Regions from separate parts of the Duganella violaceipulchra genome, predicted to be linked through region 2. Evidence: riboswitches for the same ligand, from Rfam matches in the RefSeq annotation. Region 2 holds a riboswitch; the other holds the start of a gene.
What was found. Region 2 has a riboswitch for thiamine pyrophosphate ahead of KVP70_RS22245 (TonB-dependent siderophore receptor). Riboswitches for the same ligand answer to the same signal wherever they lie in the genome.
Positions count from the first base shown of each region.

Region 1: linked by a shared signal. The riboswitch ahead of thiC (phosphomethylpyrimidine synthase ThiC) and the one ahead of KVP70_RS22245 (TonB-dependent siderophore receptor) in region 2 are both predicted to bind thiamine pyrophosphate.

Region 1 is NZ_JAHTGR010000015.1:6,197-15,267, reverse strand. Features, by position in the region: gene KVP70_RS24490 (sterol desaturase family protein) at 1-96, shown strand, start outside; gene KVP70_RS24485 (DUF4382 domain-containing protein) at 120-1,343, opposite strand; gene KVP70_RS24480 (hypothetical protein) at 1,675-2,085, shown strand; gene KVP70_RS24475 (WG repeat-containing protein) at 2,128-3,264, shown strand; gene KVP70_RS24470 (hypothetical protein) at 3,383-3,724, shown strand; gene KVP70_RS24465 (PAN domain-containing protein) at 3,751-4,341, shown strand; gene KVP70_RS24460 (hypothetical protein) at 4,358-4,876, shown strand; TPP riboswitch at 4,972-5,072, shown strand; gene thiC (phosphomethylpyrimidine synthase ThiC) at 5,139-7,055, shown strand; gene thiS (sulfur carrier protein ThiS) at 7,063-7,266, shown strand; gene KVP70_RS24445 (thiazole synthase) at 7,376-8,161, shown strand; gene thiD (bifunctional hydroxymethylpyrimidine kinase/phosphomethylpyrimidine kinase) at 8,158-9,030, shown strand; gene thiE (thiamine phosphate synthase) at 9,040-9,071, shown strand, end outside.
Region 2 is NZ_JAHTGR010000012.1:205,829-214,899, forward strand. Features, by position in the region: gene KVP70_RS22245 (TonB-dependent siderophore receptor) at 1-1,946, opposite strand, end outside; TPP riboswitch at 2,002-2,101, opposite strand; gene KVP70_RS22250 (Imm26 family immunity protein) at 2,268-2,771, shown strand; gene KVP70_RS22255 (hypothetical protein) at 2,758-3,462, opposite strand; gene KVP70_RS22260 (ATP-binding protein) at 3,462-4,841, opposite strand; gene ompR (osmolarity response regulator transcription factor OmpR) at 4,857-5,624, opposite strand; gene KVP70_RS22270 (hypothetical protein) at 5,795-6,172, shown strand; gene KVP70_RS22275 (flagellar assembly protein A) at 6,393-8,237, shown strand; gene KVP70_RS22280 (flagellar assembly protein A) at 8,352-9,071, shown strand, end outside.

The DNA of each region.
Region 1 (9,071 bases), on a different contig from region 2:
CCGGCCGCCGCGCCGCGCCGGCTCGGCGTCGACGACCGCGCGCGCTATCCGGGCGACCGCCAGTGGGGCAGGCTGCTGGGCTTGCCCTTCAAATAGCGGGGCAAGCCAGCGGGACGCGCTTACGGCTTCAGGTTGAAGTTGACGTTGCTCTGGTTGAGCAGCGAGATATCGACCAGCGGCAGGCTGGCCGTGGTGTAGCCCTCGGCGCTGGCCTCGACCATGTATTTGCCCGCACCCGGCAGCACCGTGGCGGCGTTGGCGAATTGCAGCGGCAGCGTGGCGCTGTACACCGCGTACTGCGGCGCGCCGACCGGCAGGCCGGCCAGCGTGTAGCTGCCGCTGGCCAGGTCGGCGCCCTGGTACTTGACGGTCACGGTCGGCCCGGCCACGAAGCTCTGCTTGGCCGCGACATAGGCGGTGGCGGTGCTGCTGGCCGGGGTCAAGCTGACGGCGCCGGCGATGCTGCCGCTGACGCCGGCCGGCAGCGCGATCGGCGCGGCGGCGGTGCTGACGGCGACCATGGCCGAGGTGCTGGTGACCGGCACCGCGCCGACCACGGCGGCGGCGCTGCTGTCGGCCGTGACCACCACGTCGTAGTTACCCAGCGGCAGGCGGGTCAGCGCGAATTCGCCGGTGCTGGCGTTGGGCGCGGTGGCGCTGACGATGGCGCCGTTCTGCTGCGCCGACACCATCACGTGCCTGGCCAGCAGCGCGGTCGAGACAAAGCCGCCGATGCCGTTCAGCGTGGTCGGGATCACCTTCACCACCGGCTTCAGCGCGTACTTGCCGTTGCCCTTGGTGACGATGGATTTGCAGGCGTCGAAGTCCAGCACCAGGTCGACCCGCTGGCCGGCCGCGACGTCGAAGGCGTTCACCAGCTTGATGCCGCTCTGCACCGCGCTCGGGGTGTCCAGCGAGACTTCGGTGCTGCCGCCGCTGACGACCACGGAGTTGGCCAGGCCGCTGCCGGTGTTGGGATCGAGCACCAGCCGCAGCTGCGTGTAATGGCCGGCGCTGAGCGAGGTCTGTCCCAGCGCCTCCAGCGCGCCATTGGTCAGGTTGAGCAGGTTGATCTTGCGGGCCGGGGCCAGCGTGATGTCGGTCCAGCCGGCGTCGGTGTCGCTGGCGCTGCTGCTCTGGTTGACGCGCACCTTGCTGACGGTGACGTTGACGGCGTCGAAACCGCACGACGGCGCGTCCGTCATCGACACCGACAAGGTGCCCAGGGTGCTGACCGGCGTGCTGTCGCCGCTGCCGCCGCCACCGCCGCCACAGGCGCTCAGGCCGGCCACGGTGAAGGCCGCCGCGGCGGCCAGGTAGAGGGATGGGTGTGCTGGTTTCATGGTCGATCTCCCGAGAGTCGCGCCTGCGGCGCTTGTTGTGGCGACGTGGGTGTCGCTGTGGGGATATTGTGCGTTCCATTTGGAAACTTCTATGTTGAATGCCGCACATAGTGCGCGGCTTTTACATTTGTTACACACCAGTTCGTGTGATGACGGGCTATCCGCCGACTGTTGTGCCAGGGCGACAGCGTGGCCGGTTTCCGCCGCGCGCCAGGCTGGCCGCCGCCACCGATGCAGCCCGTCGTTGCGCCGCGCCGGCGCCGGCACTAGACTGGGGAACAGGCAGGCCGCGCGGCGCGGCTATCCGCTTGATACCACCACGGAGGCGATGATGACCCGATCGACTATGGTATGCGTAGTAATGGCGGCAGTGCTGGCGGCAAGCATGGCGGGCGTGGTCCGGGCCCAGGAGAACTTGCCCGCCGCGGTGGAGGCGATGCGCGGACGTCATTGGCACGGTGGCGAGTGTTGCGGCTGGACCTGGGACTGGGTGCAGCAATCCGGACCCAATTTCAGCGGCACTTTCCGCAATCCCAACGGCCAGCAGTTGCAGGAACCGAGCATCATTATTTCCATCGTCGGCAACCAGGTCCAGATCACCCGCGCCGGCGGTTCCGCCGCCGGCGGCTGCACCTATATCGGCACCATCCGCGTCGGCAGCGCCGAGGGCACTTACGCCTGCGCCGGCAAGCCGGCCGGCCCCTGGGCCGCGACCATTTACCAGACCGCGCCGTCGCGCTAGTGCCGGCCTGTACGCCGTCGGTCGCGCGCCGTGCGTCTCTTCTTGTCCGTCTTGTTGAGCGCGCAGTGCTGGTGCGCGGCGGCCGGCGCACAACCGGATTTTTCGGTGCGGCCCGAAGCGATCGAAGCGCTGCAATTGACCGTGACGCGGCAGGACAGCGCCGGTGCCGCGGAAACCGAGCAAGTCTATTTTCTGCGGCGCGCGGCCGGCGCCTTCGTGTTGCCGTCCGAGCCAGGCGCCGTGCTGGCCGGGCTGGTCGGCGGCGCGCAGCCGGCGTTCGGCGTTCGGCGCTGCGATGCCGATCCGGCCGGCGCCGCGCAGACCCCGCTGTATCTGGCGGTCGAGTTGCGCATCTGGATCGCCGACCAGCCGCCGCTGAGGCTGCGCTCGGACAGTCGCTGCGCCTTCATGCTGCCGTGGCAGGTGACGGACGGCGGCCGGCTGGCGGCGTTGGACCAGCGCGCTGCCGGCCTGGCGTTGATGCGCTTGATCCAGGGCTGGTGCGGCGCCTGTCTGCCAGAGTGGCGGCAGGCGCCGCCGGAGGTGCCGGCGGCGCCGCACGGCGAGTTCGAAGCGCATTACGAGGCCTTGCTGGCCGCGTGGCGGCAACCGGGCCGCCGGCGCGGCGCCACCGACATCAAGCTCGCCACGCTGCCGTTGACCGATGCGCTCGACTGGATGGACCATGACCGCTTCGAGCGGACGCTGCGCGCCACGGCGAAAGGCGGGAAGGGCACGCGCGCCGTGCTGGCGGCGGACCTGCTGCGCACCTTGCAGGTGGCGCGCTGGGGCTATGTCGATCGGCAGGGACGGCTGACACTGCCGCGCCGCTTTGAGCGAGCCATGTCCTTTGCTGCGGGGCAGGCGATGGTGCGCGTCGACGGCGGCTGGCAGCAGATCGACCGCCTCGGCCAGCGCGTGGCGGCGCCGGCGGCTGCTGGACCGCTGGCGCCGCCGGCCGCGTCCAGCGCGTCCGCCATATCCCCCGGCGGCGCCGCCGCCTCCGTCACCTGCGACGGCGGGCAGCGCGTCAACGCCATGCGTCCCTACGCCGATGGCCTGGCGGCCGCCCGCTGCGGGGTGCTGTGGGGCTATCTCGACCGCGACGGTCGGTTCGTCATTCCACCTCGCTACATGGAGGCCGGCGACTTCGCCGACGGCCTGGCGCCGGTGCGGTGAAGCGTCTGACCGGCCTCCCCATAGTATTTCTAAATGGCACTGATTATTGTCAACTGATAAGAAATTGTGGGCGTTAAGCAGGCATCCCCGTCGAAGCACCCACCCAAAGGAGTCCAGCATGAAACTGCAACTTGCCCTGTGTCTGTTCGTGGCCGCCAGCGCCGCGCCCATGGTTCAAGCGGTCGAGCCCGTCTCGTTGTACCAGGGCTTGATCTCGTTCCGCGACGGCCCCGACCCGGCCGGCAAGACCGCGGTGTACTGGGCCACCAGCCAGACCCTGTACACGATCAACGGCCCGCGCACCGCCGCACTCAAATTCGGCGCCAACTGGGTGGCGGAAATCCGCTGGTGCGGCGACCGCAACGGCCGGCCGCTGGCCGGCGAATGCTCGGACATATATTTCAATTTCCGGCATGGCGTCGACATCACGGAAACCACCGTCAACCTGCTGCATCCCTGATCCATCCACCATGCCCGGAGACTGTGATGAAAAAGCCGCTATCGATGTTGGCCGCGCTGCTGGTGCTGCCTTGCCTGTGCGTCGCCCAAGGCGCCGAGCCGTGGGGGGTGTGGGCCAACCGCATGAATCCCAACTTGCCGTGGGGTGACCCCTGCAATATCCAGTACGTGATCTCGCCCGTTCCGGCCCGCTATGATCGTCAGCCCGAGTACGTGCGGGTGCGCGTCGCCGCCAATCATCACGACGCCGACCAGTTTCAGCGTCTGTTCAGCCCCTTCTTTGACGATATGCCGGACAAGGTGGTCAAGCTGGGGCGCTGTCATGGCGGGGGCGCGGGTACGGATGGGGGGCCGGGCGGTGGTGGTGGCGGCTCGATCCAGAACTTGCAGTCCGGGATTAACCGTTACGGCGGCGACTACAACGATGCCTGGAGCGAGCCCGGCGGCGGTGACGCCGGCAGCTGCGCCGCGCGCTGCGAACAGGATGCCCAGTGCCGCAGTTTCAGCTGGGTCAGGCCGGGCGTGCAGGGACGGGTCTCGCGCTGCTGGTTGAAACGCACGGTGCCACCAGCGAGCAATAACGATTGTTGCGTTTCCGGCGTCAAATCGTCCGACTGAGCGCGAGGGGAATAGCATGAACTTCGTCGTCGCGCCCCGTTCGCTGGCGGGCTTGAAACGCCTGGCCGCGTTGATCCTGGCAGTTTGTTTCTTCCTGCCGCTGTATAGCTGCAGCACGCAGGGCAAGCCGCCCGGCGTGGCGCGTGCGGCGTCCGCGCCGGCCGCTGCGGCCCCGGCCGCCGTTGCGCCGCACGCCGGATCGCCGGCCCCTCCGACGCTGCCCGGGCGGCTGGAATTTAGCCCATACGAGGCGTTTTCCTGGGGCGATACCTACAGCCTGGCCGGCTTGCTCGTGTTCTTCTGGCCGGCCGTGCTGCAACTGGCCGTGGTGGTGGCGCCGACGGCGGGCGTCCGCGCGGCGCGGGCCGAGCCCTTGCTGTGTCTGGGCAGCGCGGCCGCCTTGGCCTGGCTGTTGTGGCGCGCGCATTTGCTGCCGGGCTATCAGCTGGAAGTGGGCATGCCGCTGGCGGCGCTGGCGTTGTTGCTCTACGCCGTGCCGCGCTTGGCGCGCGGCGCCCCGCCCGCATCCGGCTAGCCCGCGTGGCGTGATACCGGGTATGGCGGTTTTTTTTGCGCGGACATTGTCCGCGCGGCGCGGCGCGGCGTATAATCGCAGCGCTGCCGCAAGGTGGCACACGCTAGGGGTCCTGCGCATTGCGATGCGCGGGTGAGAAATACCCTCCGAACCTGATCTGGATAATGCCAGCGAAGGGAAGCTTAGGACAATGCCGCCACACCCAGTGGACCGGCGCCGTCCAATCTCCTTTGCTGGCTCCTGTAGCTAACGAAGGAGCCACATGAACGCCAACGCCAAATTCCTCTCCGCCACCGCCACGGTGGACGAGGCAGCCATCAAGCCCTTGCCGAATTCCCGCAAAGTCTACGTCGAAGGCAGCCGTCCCGACATCCGCGTGCCGATGCGCCAGATCACCCAGTCCGACACGCCGGCGTCCTTTGGCTTCGAGGCCAATCCGGCCATCTACGTCTACGACACCTCCGGCCCGTACACCGACCCGGACGCGGTGATCGACATCCGCTCCGGCCTGGCCGCGACGCCGCGCCTGCCGTGGATATTGGAGCGCAACGACACCGAGGAACTGGACGGCCCCACCTCCGAATACGGCCAGGCCCGCCTGGCGGACCCGGCGCTGGCCGAGCTGCGCTTCAACCTGCACCGCAAGCCGCGCCGCGCGCAGGCCGGAAAAAACGTCACGCAGATGCACTATGCGCGCCAGGGCATCGTCACGCCCGAGATGGAATTCGTCGCCATCCGCGAAAACCTGCGCCGCCAGGAGTACATGGAAGACCTGAAGAACTCCGGCCCGATGGGCCAGCGCCTGGCCGACCTGATGGGCCGCCAGCATCCGGGCCAGTCGTTCGGCGCCAGCATCCCGGCCACCATCACGCCCGAATTCGTGCGCGAGGAAATCGCCCGCGGCCGCGCCATCATCCCGGCCAACATCAACCACCCGGAAATCGAACCGATGATCATCGGCCGCAATTTCCTGGTCAAGATCAACGCCAACATCGGCAACTCCGCCGTCACCTCGTCGATCGGCGAGGAAGTCGAGAAGATGACCTGGGCCATCCGCTGGGGCGGCGACAACGTCATGGACCTGTCGACCGGCAAGCACATCCACGAAACCCGTGAATGGATCATCCGCAACAGCCCGGTCCCGATCGGCACCGTGCCGATCTACCAGGCGCTGGAAAAGGTCAACGGCAAGGCCGAGGACCTGACCTGGGAGATCTTCCGCGACACCCTGATCGAGCAGGCCGAGCAGGGCGTCGACTACTTCACCATCCACGCCGGCGTGCTGCTGCGCTACGTGCCGATGACGGCCAAGCGCCTGACCGGCATCGTCTCGCGCGGCGGCTCGATCATGGCCAAGTGGTGCCTGGCGCACCACCAGGAATCGTTCCTGTACACGCACTTCGAAGAGATCTGCGCCATCATGAAGGCCTACGACGTCTCGTTCTCGCTGGGCGACGGCTTGCGTCCCGGCTCGATCTACGACGCCAACGACGAAGCCCAGCTGGGCGAACTGAAGACGCTGGGCGAGCTGACCCAGATCGCCTGGAAGCACGACGTGCAGGTGATGATCGAAGGCCCCGGCCACGTGCCGATGCAGCTGATCAAGGAGAATATGGACCTGCAGCTGGAACAGTGCCACGAAGCGCCGTTCTACACCTTGGGCCCGTTGACCACCGACATCGCGCCCGGCTACGACCACATCACCTCCGGCATCGGCGCCGCGCAGATCGGCTGGTACGGCACCGCCATGCTGTGCTACGTCACGCCCAAGGAGCACCTGGGCCTGCCCGACAAGAACGACGTCAAGGACGGCATCATCACCTACAAGATCGCCGCGCATGCCGCCGACCTGGCCAAGGGGCATCCGGGCGCGCAGATCCGCGACAACGCGCTGTCGAAGGCGCGCTTCGAGTTCCGCTGGGACGACCAGTTCAACATCGGCCTCGATCCGGACAAGGCGCGCGAATTCCACGACGAGACCCTGCCCAAGGATTCGGCCAAGGTGGCGCACTTCTGCTCGATGTGCGGCCCGCATTTCTGCTCGATGAAGATCACCCAGGAGGTGCGCGAGTACGCCAAGGCCAACGGCGTGTCCGACGGCGCGGCGCTGCAGCAGGGCATGCAGGTCAAGGCGGTGGAGTTCATCAAGAACGGCGCCGAGCTGTACCGCAAGCTGTGAGGCCGGCATGATCGACATCGAATTGAACGGCGCCCCCTACCAGGTGCCGCCGCGGCAGACGCTAGCTCAGTTGATCGATGCGCTGTCGCTGACCGGGCAGGCGCTGGCGCTGGCGGTCAACCGCGCGGTGGTGCCGCGCCAGCAGTGGCCGCAGCGCGAGCTGCAGCCGCAGGACCAGGTCGACATCGTGCGCGCCATCGGCGGCGGCTAATTTTAATGGGGTCAAGTCTGACATTCGGACACGGCCTCTGCCGTAGCCGCCGCTACGGCAGAGGCCGTGTCCGAATGTCAGACTTGACCCCCAAGGATAAGGAACCATCATGGACAATCAAGACTTGCTCACCATCGCAGGCAAGAGCTACAAATCGCGGCTGCTGGTCGGCAGCGGCAAGTACAAGGACCTGCCGCAGACCCGCGAGGCGACCGACGCCGCCGAAGCGGAAATCATCACCGTGGCGATCCGCCGCGTCAACATCGGCCAGGACCCGAAGGCGCCCAGCCTGCTCGACGTGCTGCCGCCGTCGCAGTACACCATCCTGCCCAACACGGCCGGCTGCTACACCGCCAAGGACGCGGTCTACACGCTGCAGATGGCGCGGGAACTGCTCAACGGCCACAAGCTGGTCAAGCTGGAAGTGCTGGGCGACGAGAAGACGCTGTTCCCGCACATGCCGGAAACCCTGATCGCCGCCGAGGCGCTGGTCAGGGACGGCTTCGACGTCATGGTCTACTGCAGCGACGATCCGATCCAGGCCAAGCTGCTGGAGCAGATCGGCTGCGTGGCGGTGATGCCGCTGGCCTCGCTGATCGGCTCGGGCATGGGCATCCTCAACCCGTGGAACCTGTCGCTGATCATCGACCAGGCCAAGGTGCCGGTGCTGGTCGATGCCGGCGTCGGCACGGCCTCGGACGCCGCCATCGCCATGGAGCTGGGCTGCGACGGCGTGCTGATGAACACCGCCATCGCCGGCGCGCGCGATCCGGTGCGCATGGCGCGCGCCATGAAGCTGGCCGTGCAGGCCGGCCGCGAGGCTTACCTGGCGGGCCGCATCGCCCGCAAGTTCGCGGCCTCGCCGTCGTCGCCGATAGCGGGCCGGCTGGCATGAGCGAGCGGCTGTCCTCGCAAGTGGCGGCGCAGCTGATGGCGCAACTGGTGGCGCGGCCGTGCGTGCTGGTGTTCGCCGGACTCGATCCGTCCGGCGGCGCCGGCATCGCCGCCGACCTGCAGGCGGTGGCCGGGCAGGGCGCGCACGCGCTCACCGTGGCCACCGCGCTGACGGTGCAGGACAACGACCGCGTCTACGGCGTGCAGCCGGTCGACGGCGCCATGGTGCTGCGCCAGGCGCAGGCGCTGGTCGACAAGATGACGGTGCGCGCGGTGAAGATCGGCATCCCCGGCAGCGCCGCCAACGCGCTGGCGATCGCCGAGATCATCGGCCGCCTGCGCGCGCGCCAGCCGGAGCTGCCGGTGGTGCTGGACCCGGTGCTGGCCAGCGGCCACGGCGACCTGCTGTCGCGCGACGACGCGGTGCAGGCGCTGGCGCCGCTGCTGCCGCTGGTGACGGTGCTCACCCCCAACGGCCCGGAAGCGCTGGCGCTGACCGGCGCCGCCGAGCCGACCGCGCAGGCGCAGGCCTTGCGCGCGCGCGGCTGCCGCCACGTGCTGATCACCGGCGGCCACGGCGATGGCGAAGAAGTGGTCAACCGCTGGTTCGGCCCCGGCGCAACGCCGGCGCCACGCCTGTCCGACACCGAACCGTCGCAAGAGGCGCGCCACTGGAGCTGGCCGCGCCTGGCCGGCGAATTCCACGGCAGCGGCTGCACGCTGGCGTCGGCCATCGCCGGCCAGCTGGCGCTGGGCATGTCGATGGAACGCGCGCTGGAACTGGCGCAACAGTATTGCTATCGCGCGCTGCGCGGCGCCTACACGGTGGCCGCCGGACAGCGCATCCCGCAGCGCCTACCTTTGATTTGAGAGCACACCATGCAAGGACTTTATTTGGTTACCCCCAACTG
Region 2 (9,071 bases):
ACGAACACCTGGTTGGCCTTGTCGAACGCTTTCTTGCCCGAATAGATCCAGTTGGCGCTGATAGACAGGCCGGCCACTTGCGGCACCGCGTAGTTGGCGTAGACGGTCGACTTGAAGGCCGGGACGTCGGCGACGCGCTTGCCGTCCAGTTCCGCCGAGCCGGTGTCGCGCTGCTGCGAGTTCAGCGCCATGGCCGAGACGCCCACCGTCAAGTCACGCGAGGCGCGGCCGTTCAGTGCCATTTCCAGTCCGCGGTGCTGCGCCTGGCCGTTGCGCACGAAGTAGTTCTGGCCATCGGTGTATTCGAGGCCCTTGCGGATCTCGAACATCGCCACACTGGCGCTCAGGTCGGGATGGATGTCGGCCTTGACGCCCACTTCGACCTGCTTCGATTTGCCCGGCGCCAGTGCGCGGCCGGTGTTCTCGGTGCCGATCGGCGCAACGCCGCCATGTTCCAGGCCCTGTGCATACGAGGTGTAGACCGAAACGTTGGGACGCAGGCTGTACACCAGCGCCACATTCGGCAGCCAGAAGCCGACGTTGGTGTGGGCGAACGGCAGCGTCGCATCGACGAATTCGTCGCGCTTGACCTGCACAAAGCGTGCGCCGGCGTGCAGCTTGAGCTGCTCGTTGATGCTCAGGATGTCCTGCGCGAACAAGGCGCGTTCGTTGTCGCTGCGGCGCTCGGAGACCGGTTTGCTGGTGCCGCCGTTCGGCGCCACCATGATCGGATGGTAGATGTTGCTGAATGCGTGGCCGTCGGTGCCTGCCTGGGTGTACAGGTAATCGCCCCATTTCTCGCTGTTCTTGAACAACGATGCGCCGCCGGTGAACTCGTGCTTGAACGAGCCGGTGCTGAACTTGCCCTGCACCAGCGCCTGCACCGTCAGCGGCGATTTCTTCTCGCCCAGGCTGACGTAGTCGTAGACGTCGTAGTCGCCGTTGCCGCAGAAGCCGGAATACAGGCCCTGTGCGGTGCAGCCGCCTGGGAAGGCGGTGTAGTCGTCGCGCTTGAACTGGTGCTGGTTGGCGCTGACGGTGGTGCTCCAGTCGGGCGTGAACTTGTACTCGAAGCGGGCGCCGATGTTGCTGCTGGTGGTCTCGACCGGACGGCTCCACGGCTGGTTGTTGAGCATGGTGTCGGCCGGAATGTTCGGCAGCGTGGTGTTGTTCAACAGCTGGAAGCCGGGCGCGGTCACTTGCGATTTCTTCTGGTAGTCGGCGTCCACTTGCAGCAGCGCCTGCGGCGAGATCTTCCAGTCGAAGGCGGCCGAGACGAACTTGCGGTTGCCGTCGGCGCCCTTGATGTAGGAGCGCAGGCGCTCGCCGGCGGCGTTGAAGCGGTAGCCGAAGCGCTGGTCTTCAAAGCGGCCGCCCAGGTCGACGGCGCCGTACAGTGTACCGCGCTCGCGTTCTTCCAGCACCACCGTGCGCAGCGGCGTATCGGTCGGGCGCTTGGTGACGTAGTTGACGATGCCGCCCGGCGCGGAAACGCCCGCTTGCAGGCCGGACAGGCCTTTCAGCACTTCCAGGCGTTCCTTGTTCTCCAGCGGGATCTGGGTGTCGGCCGGGATGGCCATGCCGTCCTTGCGGTAGCTGGAGGCGTTGTCCAGCTTGAAGCCACGGATCGAGAACTGCTCGGAATAGCCGACCGCGTTGTAGGAGTCGCCGATGCTGGCGTCGTAGCGGGCGGCGTCGGTGGTGGAGCGGATTTGCAGGTCCAGCATCTGCTGCGAAGTCAGTACGCTGACCGAGGCCGGGGTTTCCAGCAGCGGCGCGTTGGAGAAGCCGGCCACGGCGGCGCGGCTGGCCTGCGCCTTGGCGCCGGTAATCACCACTTCGGGCATGGCTTGCTCGGCGGCGGAGGAGGCAGCGACGGCAACGCCGGGGAATGCGTGGAGTACCGCCAGGGCGATGGCGGAAACTGCGAATCTTGGTGTGTTCATGTGCTCTCTCTTTTGTTCTTGGCTGGGAGCCGCGAAGAGAGCCATCAAAGAAGGGGAGAACTACTTTGCGCTTTCCTTCGCTGGCATTATCCAGATCAGGTACGAAGGGTATCTCTCACCCGGCAGCAAAAGCTCCAGGACCCCTAGCGAGGCGCTAGTGTAGCACATGCGGTGCCGTGCGCCGCGATCCGTGCCGCGCCGCTACACTTGCGGTTTGCGCCACACGGCGCCAACGAAGCAGACACAGCTTTTAACGGAGGCGCCATCATGTCCATACATTTTGGCGACACTCTGCTGCATCGTGCAAGTGAAAGGGTGGGAATGAGGCAGTCGTATCAAGAGGGAAGCTGGTTTGCCATACCGTTGCTGGATGGCGGCTATGGCTGGGGCCTGGTGGCGCGTTTGTCGCCAGGCAGCAAGATCATGCTGGCGTATCTGTTCGGGCCCAAGCTGCCGCGCTTGCCGTCGCTGGAGGAGCTCAATACGCTGCAACCGCAGGACGCCGTCAAGGTGCTGCGGGTGGGCGACATGGCGCTGGCCAGCGGCCACTGGCGCGTGCTGGGCGATATCGTCGACTGGAATCCGGCGCTGTGGCCGATGCCGCAGTTCCTGCGCCGCGCCGATTCGCTCAAGCGCGCCTGGCGCGTGACGTATTCGGACGCCGACCCGAGCCGCTCGGAGCGCGAGGAGTCCGTGCCCTACGATACGCAAGGCCTGGAGGCGGATTCGCTGTACGGCTACGGCTCGACCGAGCTGCTGCTGACCAGGCTGCTTGAGCCGGAGGACCACCCGATCAACCGCGGCAGCAGCGTCAGTCGCAGCTGACGTTCCAGGCCGCATACTCGCCGCGGTGCTTGCGCACGGCGACGCGGGCGATGGTGTCGCGGTCGCTTTCAAATACCAGGCTGAACATTACGGGTGCGCCGGCCACCGGTGCCGCCGGCCCGATCGCGCGCAGCGTGAAGGGCAGGGCGCGCTGGCGTATGCATTGCGAGTTGCCGGCGAATAGCAGGCGCGCGCGGCTCAGCAGTTCAGGATATTGGCGCAGCAGCGCCACCACGTCCTCCGGCGGCAGCGCCTGGTCCATCAACACCGTGTGCGGCGCGGCGGTGCAGATAGTCTTGGGCTGGGCCAGCCATACATGCCAGCTCGGCGGCTGGGCCGACTCGGTCCAGCGGCTATCCTGGGGCGCCTTGGCGTCGTAGACAAAACTCGAACGGATTTGCCGGCACAGGTCGACCGCCGAATGGCGCGGCGCCGAGTCGACGCGCGCCACCACCTGCCACGGCTTGCCGCGCTGGCGCTGGATGTCGAACTCCGGCGCGAACAGCGGCGGCACCGGGCGCGCGCCCCTGGACTCGGCCAGCATCTTCTGGCGGAAGTAGTCGTCGAAGGAGCTGCGTTCCTCGTCGCTGGGGGCGCGCTGTTCGATCGGCGGAGGCGCGGGCGGCTTGGCCGGTTTGGCCACTGCCGGCCCGGCCGCCGCCAGCAACATCGCAAAATACCTTGCCAGCATCAAGCCGCCTTCATCACGATCTGGATCAGCAGGCCGCCGCCTTCGCGGTTGCGCACGTGCAGCTCGGCGCCGTGGCGCAGCATCACGCGGTCGACGATGGCCAGGCCCAGCCCGGCGCCGTTGGCCTGGCCGCGCGCGGTGTCGAGCCGGGTGAAGGGCTTGAGCAGCTGTTCGATCTGGTCGGCCGGCACGCCGTTGCCGTGGTCCTGCACCTCGACGATCACGCGGCGCGAGGTGTGCATGCCCTTCATGCTGCACTTGATGTCGATCTCGGTCAGCTCGCTGCCGGGCGTCTTGCCGTAGCGGCGGGCGTTCTCGATCAGGTTGTTGATGACGCGCTTGATGTCGGTGGCGTTGCCCATCACGTGGGCGTTGGCCACGATGTCGGTGCTGATGCGCACGTCCGGCAGGCGGCCGGCTTCATGTGCGGTGTCCTGCAGCAGCTCGCTGAGGTCGACGTTGATGAAGCTCGACACCTCGGTCGGCTTGGCGTAGTCGAGGAACTGGCCAATGATGTCGTCCATCTGGCCGATGTCGGACTGGATGCCCTCGCGCGCCTCGCTCGACAGGTTGGCCATCTCCACCTCCAGCTGCATGCGCGCCAGCGGCGTGCGCAGGTCGTGCGAGATGCCGGCCAGGATCACGGCGCGGTCCGACTCCACCTGCTGCAGCTGCACCACCATCTGGTTGAAGCTGCGGTTCGCCTCCATGATTTCCATCGGGCCTTTTTCCGGCAGCCGTTCCGGCCGCTTGCCCTGGGCGAAGGCGCGCGTGGCTTGCGTCAGGCGCCGCAGCGGCAGGTTGATCAGGCTGGAGATGAAGGCCGCGCCCAGCAGCGACACCACCGACACCACGCTGGCCCAGCCCAGCCACTGGATGCCGGTCAGGCCGCGGATGCGTTCGCGTTCCAGCATCAGCCAGTAGGCGTCGTCATCGATCTTGAAGCTGACCCAGAAGCCGGCCACGCCGTTGACGCGCGCCGAGAAGCGGGTGTCCTCGCCCAGCTTGGCCTTGACCAGCTTCTGAATGTCGGGCATCAGCGCGTTGTCGGGCGGCGGATCGACCTTGTCGTCGTCCTCCAGCGTGAACACGCGGATGCCCTCGTTGGACACCAGATCGAACAGCAGTTCGCGCCGCAGTTCGGGCGCGGAGTGGGTGAGGGCGGCGTGGGTGATGGTGACCACCGAGATCACCTGCGAGGAGATCTGCTGCACCTGCGGCTCGTGCTGCACCGCGCTGATCATGGCGACCCAGGCGGTCATGCTGGTGGTGGTCAGCGCGCCCAGCAGGAAGAAGGTGCGCCAGAACAAGCCGCTTTTCAGGCTGGCGGCTCTAAACGTAAACGGAAACTTCGACGGAAACTTCGACGGAAACTTCATGCGCACGCCCGCGCTTTAGCGCGGCTGCCCCTCCGGAATGAACACATAGCCCAGGCCCCAGACGGTCTGGATGTACAGCGGGCTCGACGGATCGGGCTCGATCAGCTTGCGCAGGCGCGAGATCTGCACGTCCAGGCTGCGGTCGAACACTTCGTATTCGCGGCCGCGCGCCAGTTCCATCAGCTTTTCGCGCGATAGCGGCTGGCGCGCGTGGCGGGCGAATACTTTCAGTACCGAGAATTCGCCGGTGGTCAGCGGCACGGTCTCGCCGGCCTTCTTCAGCGTGCGGGTACCCAGGTCCAGCACGAACTGGCCGAACTCGAACGACTGCGGGGTTTCCGACGGCGCGCCGGGGATCTCGTCCGGGCCGCGGCGGCGCAGCACGGCGCCGATGCGGGCCACCAGCTCGCGCGGGTTGAACGGCTTCGGCAGGTAGTCGTCGGCGCCCATTTCGAGGCCGACGATGCGGTCCACGTCTTCGCCCTTGGCGGTCAGCATGATGATCGGCGTCTGGTCGCCGGCGCCGCGCAGGCGGCGGCAGATCGACAGGCCGTCTTCGCCCGGCAGCATCAGGTCCAGCACCAGCAGGTCGTAGCGCTCGCGCAGCCACAGCTTGTTCATGGCGGTCGCGCTCTCGGCGGTGAAGACGTTGAAGCCTTGTTCGGTCAGGTAGCGGCGCAGCAGGTCGCGCAGGCGCACGTCGTCGTCCACTACCATGATTTTGGCCTGGTGGCCATGCTGGTTGGCGGAGGTGTTGCCGGATTCTGTCGTTGTGCTTGTCATTTGGCTGCCAGATTTGTCATATTCATGTTGCTATGGTAACGTCATATTCGCATTGCGAAAACGTCTGTGACAACCCATTACAAAGTGTTACAAACTTTACCCAATTCGTCTTACCCCCTCAGGTAAAGCATCATACACTCTGGTCACAGATTCAGCTTTTTAGGAACGTCATGGGCATCGATCACAAAAAAAACTACGCGGCAGCAAGCGCAAATTTTTGCGTTCGATCCCTGCTGGGTGTTCTGTTGCTGAGCGGCGCCGCGATGGCGCATGACGGGTCGTCGGAGCGTGACGCTCCGCGCCGTGAAGAACCCCGCGCCCTGCCTGCGCGCGACGCCCAGCCGACCCGCCAGGCCGAGCCGCGCCAGCTCGATCCGCGCAGCTACGAGGCCCGCGCCGAAGAGCAGCGCCGCGCCATGCAGGAAGCCGGCCGCAACGCCGAAATGAATCGCCGCGCCGGCCGCCTGACGCCGGATGAGCGCCGCGACCTGCGCCGCCAGATCAACGAAGCCGGCCAGGACATCTACGCCAACCCTCCTCGCCATTGACGACTTGATACTTTGTTATTGATCCAATATTGATCTGTAGCAATAAGTTCACAGTTGTGTCGTCTACGCCACGAAAATCACTTTCTTTTCCTTAGTCTAAGTGTAAGATTAGTTAATTGCACGCAATGCCCTTCGGCCGCGTGCCGTTCGGAGGAAGATGGTGGTTCAAGAGGTTGCCCCTGCCGTGCCAGGCCAGGAGACTCACGCTCCGGGAAGCGGCTTGCCTGTCGGTTTGCTGAAGCGGCCGGACGGCATCTATATCGACCTGTCGCTGTCGCCGCTGACGCTGACCGCCGCCATCAATGAAGTCTTCCATTCCCACTGCTATTTCGTCGGCTTGAATTATCCCTTGCTGGTCAAGGCGCTGTACGGCGTCGGCCCCGATACCGGCGTGCCGGCCCCGGCGCGGCTGGCGACGGAGTTGCGCGTGATGGAGCCGGAGCGCATCGCGCTGTACAAGAATCCCAAGATGGGGCGCGGCTACGCCGAATACTATTTCGAGACGCTGTACCTGGACGAGATGACGCTGCCCGACGGCACCGTGATCCCGGAGCGGCCGACCAAGCTGGACGTCGACGAGTTCGTGGCCGAAATGTGGAACAAGGGCATCCTGTTCGGCATCGAGGTGGCGGCCGTGGCGGCGGCCATCGCCTCCACCAAGGCCGACCGCATCACCGTGGCCACCGAGCTGGAACCGGAGCCGGGCCAGGACGCGACCGTGGTCGAAGTGTCGTCCGACCTGCACCGCAGCGACGCACCCAAGACCAAGGCCGACGGCCGCATCGACCTGGGCAGCTTCGAGAACCGCTTCCCGCAGATCAAGGCCAATGTGCGGCTGTTGAAAAAGCTGCCCGCCGTGCCGGGGCAGCCGGGCTTCGACCTGGCCGGCCGCATGACGCCGGCCGCGACGCCCAAGGACCTGACGCTGCGCTTCTTCGCCGGCGACGGCACCGATGCCGTGATGGTCGGCGACGACGAGTACCTGGTGTCGACCCGCGAAGGCTTCCTGAACGTCGATTCCAAGTCCAACCGCATCTCCATCACCGATAAAATCGTCAGCAAGGACGGCGTCAGCGGCCGCACCACCGGCAATCTGGAACTGGCCGGCGCCTACGAGGAATTCGGCGACGTGCAGGAGCAGCGCGACGTCACCGGCGGCGACATCACGGTGCACGGCAACGTCTACGGCAATATCCATTCGCGCGGCGGCACCGTGGTGCTGGACCAGAACCTGGTCAGCGGCAGTATCGCCAACGCGGCCGGCAACATCACCGTCACCGGCGTCGCTTCCGGCTCGGTGATCTCCACCCGCAGCGGCGCGATCCACATCGGCCGGGCCGAGAACTGCGTCATCTCCGGCACCAGCGTTATCTTGGGCGAGGCCTCCAACTGCGAGATCATCGCCGAAGAAATCCGCATCGAAGTGGCCGAGGGCTGCGCGGTGGCCGGCCGCAATGTCGAAATCGAAAACGCCGGGCCGCGCCGCCGCACCGAGATGGTCATCTATGTGCTGGTGAAGGATGTCAGCCAGTTCGACCAGGAGATCGCCGACCTGGAACTGCGGGTGGCGGGCTTCGAGGCGGCCAACCTGGCCGCGCGCGAGGAGGCCGAGCGCATCGCGGCGGTACCGGACGTGCGGCGCTACCTGGCGCTGGCCGAAAGGCTGCGGGTGCAGGAGCTGCAACTGACCGCCGACCAGGGCCAGCACCTGCGCAAGATCGCCGGCGCGGTGGCGACCGAGTTGCAGGCCATCTCCAGGCTGCGCACCGAGCTGCAAGCAGGCCAGACGCAGCAAAAGCTGTTGCAGGATAAGCTGGTGCGGGTGCTCGAGCAGAAGGCGGAAGCGGCGGGCGTGGCGCGCTGCGGCCTGCACATGGTCAGCGGCGACACGGTGGTGCGCACCATGCCGTTCCAGGCCGACGTCGCAGCGCTGACGCAGCTGCCTGCCAAGGATATCAAGCAGCGCCTGCGCGGCACGCCCAACGGCGGCGAGGTGCTGTTCAGCGACAGCGCCGGTTCGCTGGACTGGCACCTCAACGCGCGGCAGCGGCCAGTGGCTGGCTAGCCCAGGTGCGCGCACAATGCCTGCGGTTCATGCTAATCTAGATTCAACATTACAAAGTGAAGAAGCGACGCCTGGCCGGGCGGCGTTTCGACGTACATTTTCCTGGGGATTACTGTGTCTGATGACGCGACGGCGCTGGATTTGAACGCGGAGAGCGAGCTGCCCGCAGCGATCGTCAAGCGCGCGGACGGCGTCTTTTTCGCCGCCGACGCCTCGGCCGTTTCCTGCCTGTCGGCGGTCAGCCAGGTGTTCCTCGGCAGCGCCTATTTCGCCAAGCTCGATTACGCGGTCTTCGTCAAGCTGCTCTACAACTGCGGCCCGGACCTGCCGGCCAATGTGACCAGCAAGCCGATGATACGCTTCGCCGACAGCATCGAGCCGTTTCATCCGCCGCGCCGGTCGCTGTACAAGTCCGTCAAGATCATCAACGGCGAGGCTGAATACTATTTCGAGCCGGTGTTCTTCGAGGTGCCGGACATGCCGCCGCAACCGGCGCGCCTGAACTTCGACGAATTCGTTTCCGACATGTGGGTCAAGGGCATACGCTTCGGCATCGACGCGCCGGCCGTGCGCGACGTGATCACGAGCGGGCGGCTGGCGCGCATCATCGTCGCCCGCCGCCTCAACCCCACGGCGGGACGCGACGCCACCATCGTCGAAGTGTCGCAGGATATCCATCGCAGCAATGCGCCGCGCGAAAGGTCGGACGGCAAGCTCGATTTGCAGGCCTTCCAGAACCGCTTCCCGCAGGTCAAACCCAATGTCAAGCTGCTGCGCAAGGTGCCGCGCACGGCGGGTGTGCGCGGCTATGAATTGTCGGGCATCGTGCTGGAG